DNA from 3 places in the Sutcliffiella horikoshii genome. Region 3 is predicted to be linked to each of the others. Evidence: riboswitches for the same ligand, from Rfam matches in the RefSeq annotation. Region 3 holds a riboswitch; each other region holds the start of a gene.

Region 1 (4,261 bases), 1.1 Mb from region 3:
ATTAAAAGAATATCTATATAATCTGTTCGAAAATTTTCTAATGAACGTTCCACAGATTGAATGATATGCTCCTTGCTTGTATCATAATATTTTATATTATGGTCTGGTCTATTAGATGATATTAGCTTGATTCCACACTTCGTCACTATCTCTATTTTGTCCCTTAGTGAAGGTTTGAGTTCTAATGCTTGTCCAAATTGCTCTTCTACTGTGTAATTACCATAGATGTCTGCATGATCAAAGCTTGTAACTCCAAGATCCAAACACTGTTCTATAAATTCCACAACCTCTTCCTTGCTGTAACCCCAATCATTCAAACGCCACATTCCATGTACAATTCTAGAGAGGGAAACATCTTCTGCTAACTGAATTCTTTCCATACAAACACTCCTATCTGTTCAATATTATGAAATTATACCTCTTTTACGTATTATTAGCCAAAAATACTGCTTATTTCCTATTCTTATCTAGTAAATGATATACATCTTTTAGACTTTAAATTAAAATAGAAATAAAACTAGAGATTAAAATACTACTGTAAATAAGAAAGGATTCTACCATGACCAAGACGGCACACTCCCTAATAGGACAAAAATTAATAGATTCACAGAATGAAGTAGCTGCTAGCATGCTATCGGAAATACAGAATGCTTATCCTGATGTACCGCAATATCGAGAAGAAGAAGTAGAAGTTCAGGTCAAGGAAATCTTTAGAACGTTATTGGTATTCTTAGGTGAATATGTCCTCGATCCTGAAAACAATGTTTTAGACCGCGCCAAACAATGGGGAGAATCTGTAGGATTCATGTCTGTGAAGGCTGGCGGATCACTTGAAGAAACGCTCTCTAATATGACGTTATATAAAAAATGTCTATGGGAGTTTATACAACGTGAAGGTGTGGAAGCTGGGCTTCATATGAATCAGATTACAGATATTTTCATTTTAATAGATGAAATTTTCAATATTATCGTTTATGGATTCAGTCACGCCTTTTCCATCGCTACTGAACAGAAAATGTTAGAAACCAAAGCTTCTTACATTCGACTGTCTATCCCGATAGTCCCTTTACAAAAAGGGATGGGAGTGTTGCCGCTTGTCGGAGAAATTGATGAGATTCGCGCTGGAATACTGATAGAAGAGACGTTGGAGAAAAGTAAGAATCTTTCCATTTCCAACCTCATCATTGATTTTTCCGGTGTTTACCGTTTAGATGAAACAGTTCTGCACACCATGGACCTGCTTATCCGCTCTCTCAAGCTAATAGGCATCACACCAATCATTACAGGCCTGCGCCCGGAACTCAGCCTACAATTCATCAACTCCGGACTCATCCTAAGAGACATTCAAATCAGCGGCTCTATAGAGCAAATATTACAAGAACAATAAAAAAATCCTGCCGGGGTCAGACCCCGGCAGGATTTTTCACCTTCACGTCGAAGCCTCCATAAAATGTCTTGCCATTTGTTTGTGTATCCATTATGATAGTACTATCATTCACACAAAATACCATATATAGATTAAATGAAACATCTATATATCTACATATAGTAATTTTAACTTTTGCGATAAAGGTGTCTTTTTATAGACTTAATAGGGAATCCGGTGAAAATCCGGGACTGTTCCCGCAACTGTAAGTGCAGACGATTTTGAGAAACCACTGTACATGAACGCTTAACGGCTCTTGTATGGGAAGGTTCAAAATAGGAAGAAGCACGAGTCAGGAGACCTGCCTTTACCGATTTAGTTTCTCTTTCTTCGGGAGTTGAGAAGATGAAACGATACATAGAACATGGTAAAAACAGGACAAGGTTCTTTGATTATTTCTGACGCACCTCAGCATATTTTCTAGGAACCTAAGAACCCTCCTGCACTCTTTCCCTTTTTTCTATGATCGTTTGATCCACTCAACTATTGAGTGGATTTTTTTATTTTAGACGAAGTGGAGAGTGAAAAAAATGACCGTACATACCAAAACTGTACATAAAGAGAATGGACCTAGCGATCAAGATTACCAGAGCCATTTAGAAACTGTTCTATCTGAGTTTCCAAAACTTGAAACAACAGGTTTCTTACAAAAAACTACCAAAATTATTGATAAACTGCTCCATCACAACAATCAACATGAACTTACAAACCAACTAATACTAGAAGCGCTCAATCACGTGGATGAACTAGAACCTGACTGGACCTATGTTGCATCAAGGTTATTATCACAAAAGCTGCAACAGGAAGTATGCAGCAACAGAAACATCTCCAAGCCCTATACAGATTTTTACTCATTAATCAAAAGCTTAACAGAACTAGGAATTTATCAAACTCAATTGCTAAAAGCATACACAGCTAAAGAAATTAATGAATTAGAGGCAGTCCTTGATCCTCAAAAAGATAATCTCTTTACCTATATTGGACTGAAAACATTATCTGACCGTTATTTAACGCGCGATCATCATAAACGCTTACTTGAATTGCCTCAAGAACGTTTCATGATCATTGCCATGACACTGATGCAAAAGGAAGAAACTAATCGGATTCACTACGTGAAAGAAGCTTATTGGGCACTAAGCAATTTGTATATGACCGTTGCCACACCGACATTTGCCAATGCAGGAAAAACGTATGGACAGCTCTCAAGCTGCTTCATTGATACGGTTGATGACAGCTTGCAAGGAATATATGACAGCAACACAGACATTGCAAATCTCTCTAAATCCGGAGGCGGCCTTGGCGTCTACCTCGGCAAAATACGTAGTCGCGGCAGTGATATAAGAGGATTCAAAGGCGTATCTAGCGGAGTGATTCCATGGATGAAACAATTGAACAATACGGCTGTAAGTGTCGACCAGCTCGGTCAACGGAAAGGAGCCATTTCTGTCTATTTAGATGTTTGGCATAGAGACATTTTTTCCTTTCTTGACAGCAAGCTCAACAACGGTGATGAACGCATGCGTACACATGATCTTTTCAATGGAGTGTGCATACCGGATATTTTCATGGAGCAGGTAGAAAGCAGAGGAGACTGGTACTTATTTGATCCACATGAAGTTAGAAAACTAATGGGCTATTCCCTTGAAGATTATTTTGACGAGAAAGTTGGTGCTGGAAGCTTTCGCCAAAAATATGAAGAATGTGTCAATCATCCTGAGCTCCCGAAAGAAAAAGTACCGGCTATAGAGATTATGAAAGCAATCATGAAGGGGCAACTAGAAACTGGCAGTCCATTCATGTTTTATCGTGATGAAGTGAACAGAATGAATCCAAACCCTCATAAAGGAATGATTTATTGCACGAATTTATGTACGGAAATTACCCAAAACCAAAGTGCCACCATCACGAAAAAGCAATACGTAGAGGATGGTACGATCATAACCGTTAAAACACCCGGAGATTTTGTAGTCTGTAATTTATCCTCCATTAATCTTGCTCGCACTGTAACAGCAGGACAACTAGAGCGCCTTATTCCCATCCAGGTTCGGATGCTTGATAATGTGATTGATTTAAATGAAATACCGGTACTGCAGGCAAAGATGACCAATGAAAAATATCGTGCCATTGGATTGGGAACATTCGGCTGGCATCACCTGCTTGCTCTTGAAGGTATCAAATGGGAGTCCAATGAAGCAGTGCTTCATGCAGACAAACTTTATGAAAAAATTGCATTTTACACAATCCAAGCCAGCTCCCTGCTCGCTAAAGAAAAAGGTTCCTACCCTGCATTCGAAGGATCTGATTGGCAAACTGGTGACTATTTTCACAAACGGAATTATGGGACAGCCTCGGAACTGGATTGGAATGTGCTTCAAGAACAAGTAGCGAATTACGGCGTCCGAAACGGATATCTAATGGCAGTTGCCCCAAATGCGACCACGTCCATTATTGCCGGAAGCTCTGCAAGCATTGATCCCATTTTCCTTAAGGTATATTCAGAAGAGAAAAAAGATTACAAGATTCCCGTAACAGCACCTGACCTTAACGCAGAAACAACCTGGTTTTATAAATCTGCCTACCATATCGATCAGCATTGGAGCATTGCCCAGAATGCGGCAAGACAAAAACATATCGATCAGGCCATTTCCTTTAACCTGTATGTTACGAACACCGTGAAGGCCAAAGTATTACTTGAACTTCATCTTGATGCATGGAAGCAAAAATTGAAAACAACCTACTATGTTCGTTCCACATCTTCAGATTTAGAAGAATGTGAATCATGTTCAAGTTAGTCAGCTATCATTAAAGAACTCATAAGCATGTCAATAAAAAGGA
Region 2 (4,261 bases), 290 kb from region 3:
CTGATAAAGTTTTCGACCGCGAGCAACTGTTGAAAGAAGTATGGCAATACGAGTTCTTTGGGGATTTACGAACAGTTGATACGCATGTGAAACGTCTACGCGAGAAATTGAACAAAGTGTCAGAACCAGCCTCTAAAATGATTGTAACAGTATGGGGCGTAGGCTATAAATTCGAGGTTGGCAATGAATCATGATTTGGAGAAGTGTAGTTGGTAAGCTCTGGCTTACTGTGTTACTTTTAGTTTCATTTGTATTATTTGTTTTAACCATTCTTTTACTAGAATTCTTTGAGAATTACCATGTACAGGAAGCAGAAAAGGATTTGACCCAGGCAGCGAGTAAGATTTCATTAATTTTGGAACAGCATGAAGACATGGAACAATCGAAATCAATAGCTTGGGAGCTTGTTGATGAAGTGTCTCAGGTGGTTATTTTTACAGACAAGGGAGAGTACTCTCATTCTCCGACATCTCAAATCGACCATTTACCTGCTGAATTCTTCCTAAACGACCCGGACCTTTCCCTCGTCTTTGAAGATCAGCCGATTGTAACGAAAAAGACTTATTTGCCCGATTTCCAAATTACAGATGAAATGCAAGGCGAAGTGATGATCGTCGGAATTCCTTTGCATATTAATGAGGATAAAGATGGAGCTGTTTTCGTTTATCAGTCCCTGCTTGCCGTAAAAGAAACAACCAAACAAACAACAAAACTTATTCTGCTTGCTGCAGGTTTTGCAATCTTTTTAACGACCATTTTCGCATTCTTCTTGTCTACAAGAATTACAGCACCTCTGCGTAATATGAGAGAGGCTGCTTTTGAAGTCGCAAGAGGGAAGTTCGATACTAAGGTTCCAATTTTAACATCGGACGAAATTGGGGAACTTGGGATGGCCTTTAATCAAATGGGCAGACAACTCAAGTTTAATATTAACGCTTTGAATCAAGAGAAGGAACATTTAGCCAACATTCTCAGCAGTATGGCAGATGGGGTTATCACCTTAAACCGAGATGGCACCATTCTTGTAACGAATCCACCGGCGGAGAAATTTTTACAAGCCTGGTACTATCAAGAAGGCAATGCCAGCGGGGAAGACTTGCCAGGTGAGGTAATGGAAATGTTCCAACGGGCTATTTCTGTTGAAAAAGAACAAAGTATAGAATTAACCTATCAAGGACGTACGTGGGTAATCGTAATGAGTCCACTATATACGCAAACCCATATCCGCGGCGCTGTTGCAGTAATACGGGATATGACGGAAGAGAGAAGGTTGGACAAACTTCGTAAAGATTTCATTGCCAATGTGTCCCATGAATTGCGTACACCAATTTCCATGCTGCAAGGCTACAGTGAAGCAATTGTCGATGATATTGCCGGAACGGATGAAGAGAAAAAAGAACTTGCTTCCGTTATTTATGATGAATCTTTAAGAATGGGGCGCCTCGTAAATGACTTATTAGATCTTGCGAGAATGGAAGCCGGTCATATTTCATTGAATTATGAAAATGCCAATATTGTCGCCTTTGTCGAAAAGATAACAAGAAAGTTTCAGGGCCTTGCAAAAGAAAAGTCTATCGTGTTGCAATCACATGTAGAAGGTGATGGGGCCATCCAAATGGATGTAGACCGTATGGAACAGGTAATGACAAACCTGGTGGACAACGCCATTCGCCATACAGCAGACGATGGGACCATAATCATCCATGCAAAATTAATAAACAACGGTGTCAAAATAGATGTAAAAGATTCTGGGCACGGCATACCTGAAGAAGATCTGCCTTTTGTTTTTGAACGCTTCTATAAGGCGGACAAAGCGCGTACAAGAGGGCGTGCAGGTACAGGACTGGGACTTGCCATTGTGAAAAACATCATAGAAGCACACCGGGGTACCATATCCGTTCATTCAAAAGAGAACGAGGGAACGACATTTTCCATGTATATTCCGCAAAAACACTCTCAAAATGGAGATGTGTAGCGAAAAATCTTGTTTTCTATGAAACATTATCTTGTCAAGACCAGACATATCTTGTAATATGAAACATAGTTAATTGAATAGCAATACGAAATAGTTGGTGTCACGATGGTGACTTAATAGGGAATTTGGTGAAATGCCAAAACTGTCCCCGCAACTGTAAATGTGGACGAAATGAGATGACCACTGTATGAACGGGCTTAAGAAATTAGGTCCTCATATGGGAAGGCTCAAAGTAGGAAGAAGCATAAGTCAGTAGACCTGCCAATTATTATACCAGTTTCAATACTTCGGGGGTTGAGTAGGAGAGACGGCAGAAATCTGTCTTTATTTGTCGTATTATGACATTGCCGTTATCGCCTCATCCTGAAATTGGATGAGGTTTTTTGTTTTGCTCATCACAGATCGATTGGGACATTAGGGGTAAAGATAGGAGGAGAAAAGATACGGTTTTACAACTTGCACTGCAAATTAATTACATAAGGGGAAAAAACATATGAAAAAACTTTTACTAACACTTTTACTATCATTAACTCTTGCCATTACAGGCTGTGCTAATGCAGGAAATGAAACAAATCATACAGCTAATAATGAAACACCTGCTGAAACTCAAGAACAACAAGAAAGCCAACTTTCCACCACGATCAAACTAACGAAAGAAGGCGAAGAAGTCATCAGTGAGGAGACTGTAGAGTTTGAGGAAGGGGAGTCTTTGATGGAAGTCATGGACCGCAATTTTGAGCTTACTACAGGATTTGGAGGAGATTTCATCGTCGGAATTGACGGCCTGGGCTCTGAGGAAGAATCTGATTATTATTGGAACATCTCCGTCAACGGTGAAAGCTTAATGGTCGGTGCAAGTGATTATACGCTAGAGGAGAACGACGAAGTTCATTTTGATTATCAAAAGGTGGAATGATGATGACAACCAGAAAAATAGCGCTACTTGGTGTATTAATAGCCCTTTGTGTAGTGGGGAGAATCGTTTTCGCCTCCGTACCTAACGTCCAGCCAGTGACAGCAATCATCATTATATGTGCTTTCTGGATGGGGCCGGTTTCAGGTGTGATTCTTGCAGTAGGTACTACCTTTGCAACGAACCTGGTCCTTGGTACTGGCATGTGGACATTCACACAAATCTTTGCATGGTCCATTATTGGATTATTAAGTGGAGCAATTGGGATATGGTTTAAAAGAATTCCAGTATTTATCCTTTCCATCTATGCTGGACTTTGCGGGCTGTTTTTCGGTTTTGTTTTCTCGATCCAAAACATGATTGTCGGAGGATTTCCATTTTGGCCATATTATCTTGCTGGACTACCATTTGATATAAACCATGCAGTTGGAAATGTCGTATTTTTTATCGTGTTGTATCCGATCCTTTCCAAACTCTTAAACGAAAGAGCACCCTTTATCATCAAAAGAAAAGAGAGCCTAGCACAATATCAAATGAGCAGCACCTACAAGAAATAAAAGAGGAGCGCCAATCCAATTGGGTTGGCGCTTTACTATGTAAAAAATTGAAGCAGAGTTACTAGGAATTTCTAGCTGGTGATTGGAGCAGTTGGCGAAGACTCCTGCGGGAGAGTAGCGACATTGTTGAGACCCTCCAACGAAGTGAGGAGGCTCAAGGTCGCCCGCGGAAAGCGAAGCCATTTGCGGAAATCAACAGCGGCGTAATCAAAATAGGTCGAAATATGTATATAACCTCTTTGGAAAAGCCTACAAAAATCCCTACAATCCTATACGGACATCCCTTATACTTATATTACACACAAAAAACAAAAGAAATAATTACCAAATAACCCTAGTCAAATTGTAATTTTTTTAATATATTTGTAATGTAACTTTCTTACTATAATATACGACTAATGAAATGAACGGAGGGAAACTATGAATACCGTTTTTCAAGAGCTCTATGAAAAATATCACCAGGATGTTTATCAGTTCTTATATTACATGGTGAACAACAAGGAGCAAGCGGAAGACCTCGTTCAAGAAGTTTATATAAAAGTTTTGCGTTCCTATGATCGTTTTGAAGGGAAAAGCAGTGAAAAGACCTGGCTGTTTTCGATTGCCAAGCACGTTGCCATTGATTCCTTTCGCAAACAAAAAGGATGGAAAAACAAACTACTTGAAACTTTCGACTGGAATAAACAACAAGTCAGAGATCACGCTCCACTTCCTGAAGAGATAGCCGTACAAAATGAACAAGTCCAACAAATGTACCGGTGTTTGGATAAATGTAAAGTCGATCACCGACTAGTCCTTATCCTGCGGTACATACAA
Region 3 (4,261 bases):
GACTTTTATTAAGGCTATAAGAAACTTACATAAATTTAAGGGTGGATCAAACCCTAGAACTTGGCTGATAAGTATTGCCAGGAATGTGGCTATAGATGAGAGCAGAAAAAGAAGAAAAGAAGAGATTAAAAGAAATCGGCTATTACAATTCAGTACGACAGCAAAGGGGTCAGATTCACCAGAGGAAATGGTGGGGTTAAGTGAAACGAAGCTGGAACTCTATAGGGCAATAAGGTTGCTAAAGCAAAGCTATTATGACGTACTCATGTTAAGAGGAATTAACGAGCTTTCAGTACAAGAGACTGCTCAAGCGCTGAATTGGAGTGAGAGTAAAGTGAATCTCAGCTACCATAGGGCTTTAAAAGCCCTGGAGAAAAAGATGGGAGGGCGAGAAACATGAAAGATTCCAGACTCCACAATGAACTGCAATCTTTTCCTAAGGATTATAGGTTAAATGAAAGAAGCTTCAACAGTATCTCTGATCATATAAATAAGGAACTAGCTATGAGTCAGATTGAAGTCCAAAAAGGAATACCTAACACGAGAAAAATAGTCGCCACCACATTGCTTACTTTGACATTGGCAGCCACCTTAATTTGGAGCTTTAGTGGGCAAGATAGTAATCTACAAAAGTTTGCTGGAATTCATAGTGATAAATTACTAATCTTAGAGAACAAGCAGGATGTTAGCATACAGAAAGAAATTAACCCTGAGGATATTTATTCAGTTTCTCAGAGCCAAAATAGCTGGGCGGTTGATCCTAGAGAACCAAGGAATTTAATTATCGAAGGGACATCTATTGTACACATAAAAGTTCTAAACATCAGGGAAGCTGAAATACTTCCAAAATATGAAAATTTCTATACTTATATGCCCTATACACCATTGGATGTGGAAATAGTGGATACCATTTATGGCAAAGATTTATCTGGTGAAAAAACAATTTACATAGGAGGGGGAGACATTAGGATTTCCAACCTGTTGGATTCTTGGGTAGGAAGTGAATATACTGGTTTAGAAAAAATGGGCCTAACCAAACTCTCCAGAGAAGAACAAGAAACCAAATTTATTTCCTACACATCTGAATACGATTACAAAATGGTGCCAGGAAAGGAATATGCAGTTATTCTAGCAAATCAACAAACAGAGGATGAAATATATGGAATTATGGCGCGTGGATATGGGGTTTTTGAAATAATAAAGACTGATCAAGGGGAGAAGGTTTATAAAAATGTAATAACCGGAGAAAGTTACGACTTGGAATTTTAAGTTTTTATGGGAAAATTCCCTTGAGAAAGTGTTCATTGTTTGAAATAATTGGTATTAAGTAATTGTGCAGGATAAATGAAATAGTGAGGTGTAACAGGTGATCTTATTACTTTGGATAACTATTGGTTTCATAATTATCGGATTTGCTGTTCTCATTTCTATGAAAAAAGGGATGGAAAGTAAGCTCGCTTTTATAACAGCAAATACGGAAACCGAGGAAAGTTCAACAAAAGCTAAATCGATAATACGGTGGATATATAGTGCTACAGCTTGGGGTATTGTAAGTATGTTTCTTGTTGTCTGGTGTTTTCATCATTACTTTGGATAACTGAAAAGAGAAAAAAAGTGACCTTTCTTTAACTAAACAATAGTATGAAAGGGATATTTTCTATGTGGATAAGTAAAATAGTCGCATATTGGTGGTTCAGATTTTATAGAACTATTAAACTTTTTTTAAAAGCCACAAAATTTATTAAAGACATTCGTATGAAAATAGGCTACAATAAGTTCGTTGTCAATTTAAGCTTGGATAGTTAAATACAATAAACTAAATTTCATATTTTGATTGATACAATACAACATTTAGGTGCCTTTGTGAAGAAAGGTTAAAAGGGAAGCTGGTGAAAATCCAGCACGGACCCCGCCACTGTAAGCGTTGAATATTGCCGAAATATCCACTGTGCAAAAGCATGGGAAGGGTCGGTAATGTGCTTGAAACGCAAGTCAGGAGACCTGCCTATTTGTTTTTAAGGATTCTGCGAGGAAAGAATGCTTAAAGTGACATTCATTTATTTTTATTCAGTTTTCACATTTATAAGCGATTCTTCGTAAGAGCTTTTAATAAGGACTGGATTGGATGGACCTTTAAACGTCTTTTTGCTATTAGCAGAAAGGCGTTTTTTTAATGAAGAAAAACAGGGAGGCATGTTGTATGAGTGAGAAAACAAAACAAAGAGGCTTGACACTGGTGTACACCGGAGATGGCAAAGGCAAAACAACTTCGGCTATTGGTTTGGCGGTTCGCGCGGTAGGAAGGGGGATGAAGGTGAAGATATATCAGTTCATTAAATCACCGAATCGTACATACGGCGAACAGATTTCCCTAAGTAAATTAGGAGTGGAGATGGAGCAACTGGGAATTGGCTTCACATGGACAAAGACTCCTGAGGAGCATCGTGAAGCACTTCGCATCGGTTGGCCAAAAGCGAAAGAGGCTGTCATGAGCGGAGACTACGACATAGTTGTTTTGGATGAATTAAATAACGCATTATCCATTCAGGGTTTTCCGGTTGATGATGTCCTACCATTGACTGAGGTCTTGGAGCTTATCAGGAACAAGCCTGAGCACGTCCATCTTGTTATTACCGGAAGAGATGCACCTGAACAAGTCAAAGCGGCAGCTGATCTTGTCTCCGTCGTTCATGCAGAAAAGCATTATTACGATAAGGGAATCCCGGCAGTTAAAGGTGTGGAATTTTAAGAAGAAGGTGGGGTTGAAAATGGGTAAAAGGAGAATTCTTATAGCAGGAACAGGCAGTGGTGTAGGAAAGACTACTATTACAATCGGCCTGATGGCAGCGATGCGGAAAAAGGGCCTTTGTGTCCAGGGGTTTAAATGTGGTCCGGATTATATCGACACCTCTTATCACACGGCTGTTACTGGAAGGAAGTCGCGGAATCTGGATAGTTGGATGCTTTCTTCTAATTTTGTGAAAGAAGTCTTGGTCCGTGGAAGTGAGGGTGCCGATATTGCCATCATAGAAGGGGTGATGGGCTTCTATGATGGAAAAGATCCGCTTTCCGATGAGGGGAGCAGTGCAGAAATAAGCATACTCACAGGGAGTCCAGTTGTGCTTGTGGTAGATTGCTCCGGCATGGCAAGGAGTGCGGCTGCAATAGTCAAAGGGTATCAGGCACTCTCAGGAAAAGTGAAGATAGTTGGGGTGATCGCGAATAAAGTGGGAAGCGAAGGGCATTTTCATTTAATTAAAGCAGCGGTCGAATCGGAATGTAAGATTCCTGTAATTGGCTACATAACAAGGGAGTCTGAACTTGAGATGCCAGAACGACATTTAGGGCTTGTTCCATCCATTGAACGTGGGGAACTTGAAGGTTTTTTTTATCAATTGGGTGAGCGTGTTGCAACAACGGTAGATGTCCAGCGTTTATATGAGCTGGCGGACCAAGCTTCCGAGATTCCAGCCATGACTAAGCCTTCCGTTTTTACTTCATATCCCAACAAAAAAGTCCGGATAGCTGTCGCCTATGATTCTGCTTTCCATTTTTATTACGAAGAGAACTTGGAACTTTTGCAAAAGAGAGGGGCGGAATTGACCTTCTTCTCCCCTTTGAAAAATGAGGAGGTCCCACATGATGTGCATGGTTTGTATCTTGGTGGAGGCTTCCCGGAGGAGTTTGCATCTAGGCTCGCTTTGAATACGAAAAGCATGGATAGCGTCTATCACGCAGTTGTCAAAAGTGAAATCCCTACCTTTGCGGAATGTGGAGGCTATATGTATTTATGCAAAGAACTTGTGACAGCAGGAGGGGATGCTTATCCAATGGTAGGTGTCATTCCTGGTATCGTGCACATGCAAACTAGGCTTGCTGCCCTTGGATACAGGGAAATCAAAGGGCTGAACGGGAATTTTCTCTTGAAGGAGGGAGAGGTGGCGAGGGGCCATGAGTTCCACTATTCCACCTTTCATCACCAAACAGAGCTGCCGGCCGCCTTCGAAACAAAAGGAATAAGAGGGAAAGGAACAGACGGGTTTATCAGCAAAAACCTAGTTGCTGGTTATACTCACATTCACTTTGGATCCAATCCAAGGGTAGTGGAAAACTGGATTCAAAGATGTCTGGAGGTAAAACTGCATGTTTAAAGGGACGCCACTGATGATCCAAGGAACACATTCCGACGCGGGAAAGAGCGCTTTGGTAACGGCATTGTGCAGGATATTTTCAAGAGAAGGTTATAAAACGGCACCGTTCA

Evidence for each region. Region 3 has a riboswitch for cobalamin ahead of K7887_RS11240 (cob(I)yrinic acid a,c-diamide adenosyltransferase). Riboswitches for the same ligand answer to the same signal wherever they lie in the genome.
Region 1: linked by a shared signal. The riboswitch ahead of K7887_RS05890 (ribonucleoside-diphosphate reductase subunit alpha) and the one ahead of K7887_RS11240 (cob(I)yrinic acid a,c-diamide adenosyltransferase) in region 3 are both predicted to bind cobalamin.
Region 2: linked by a shared signal. The riboswitch ahead of K7887_RS12780 (DUF4430 domain-containing protein) and the one ahead of K7887_RS11240 (cob(I)yrinic acid a,c-diamide adenosyltransferase) in region 3 are both predicted to bind cobalamin.

The regions. Positions count from the first base shown of each region.
Region 1 covers NZ_CP082918.1:1,135,253-1,139,513, reverse strand. The annotation lists gene K7887_RS05900 (aldo/keto reductase) at 1-380, opposite strand, end outside; gene K7887_RS05895 (STAS domain-containing protein) at 560-1,387, shown strand; cobalamin riboswitch at 1,554-1,749, shown strand; gene K7887_RS05890 (ribonucleoside-diphosphate reductase subunit alpha) at 1,957-4,218, shown strand.
Region 2 covers NZ_CP082918.1:2,502,201-2,506,461, reverse strand. The annotation lists gene K7887_RS12795 (response regulator transcription factor) at 1-194, shown strand, start outside; gene K7887_RS12790 (ATP-binding protein) at 191-1,975, shown strand; cobalamin riboswitch at 2,054-2,255, shown strand; gene K7887_RS12780 (DUF4430 domain-containing protein) at 2,469-2,891, shown strand; gene K7887_RS12775 (ECF transporter S component) at 2,894-3,445, shown strand; gene sigX (RNA polymerase sigma factor SigX) at 3,866-4,261, shown strand, end outside.
Region 3 covers NZ_CP082918.1:2,215,728-2,219,988, reverse strand. The annotation lists gene K7887_RS11255 (RNA polymerase sigma factor) at 1-400, shown strand, start outside; gene K7887_RS11250 (hypothetical protein) at 397-1,269, shown strand; gene K7887_RS11245 (hypothetical protein) at 1,367-1,597, shown strand; cobalamin riboswitch at 1,837-2,023, shown strand; gene K7887_RS11240 (cob(I)yrinic acid a,c-diamide adenosyltransferase) at 2,201-2,749, shown strand; gene K7887_RS11235 (cobyrinic acid a,c-diamide synthase CobB) at 2,769-4,151, shown strand; gene K7887_RS11230 (cobyric acid synthase) at 4,144-4,261, shown strand, end outside.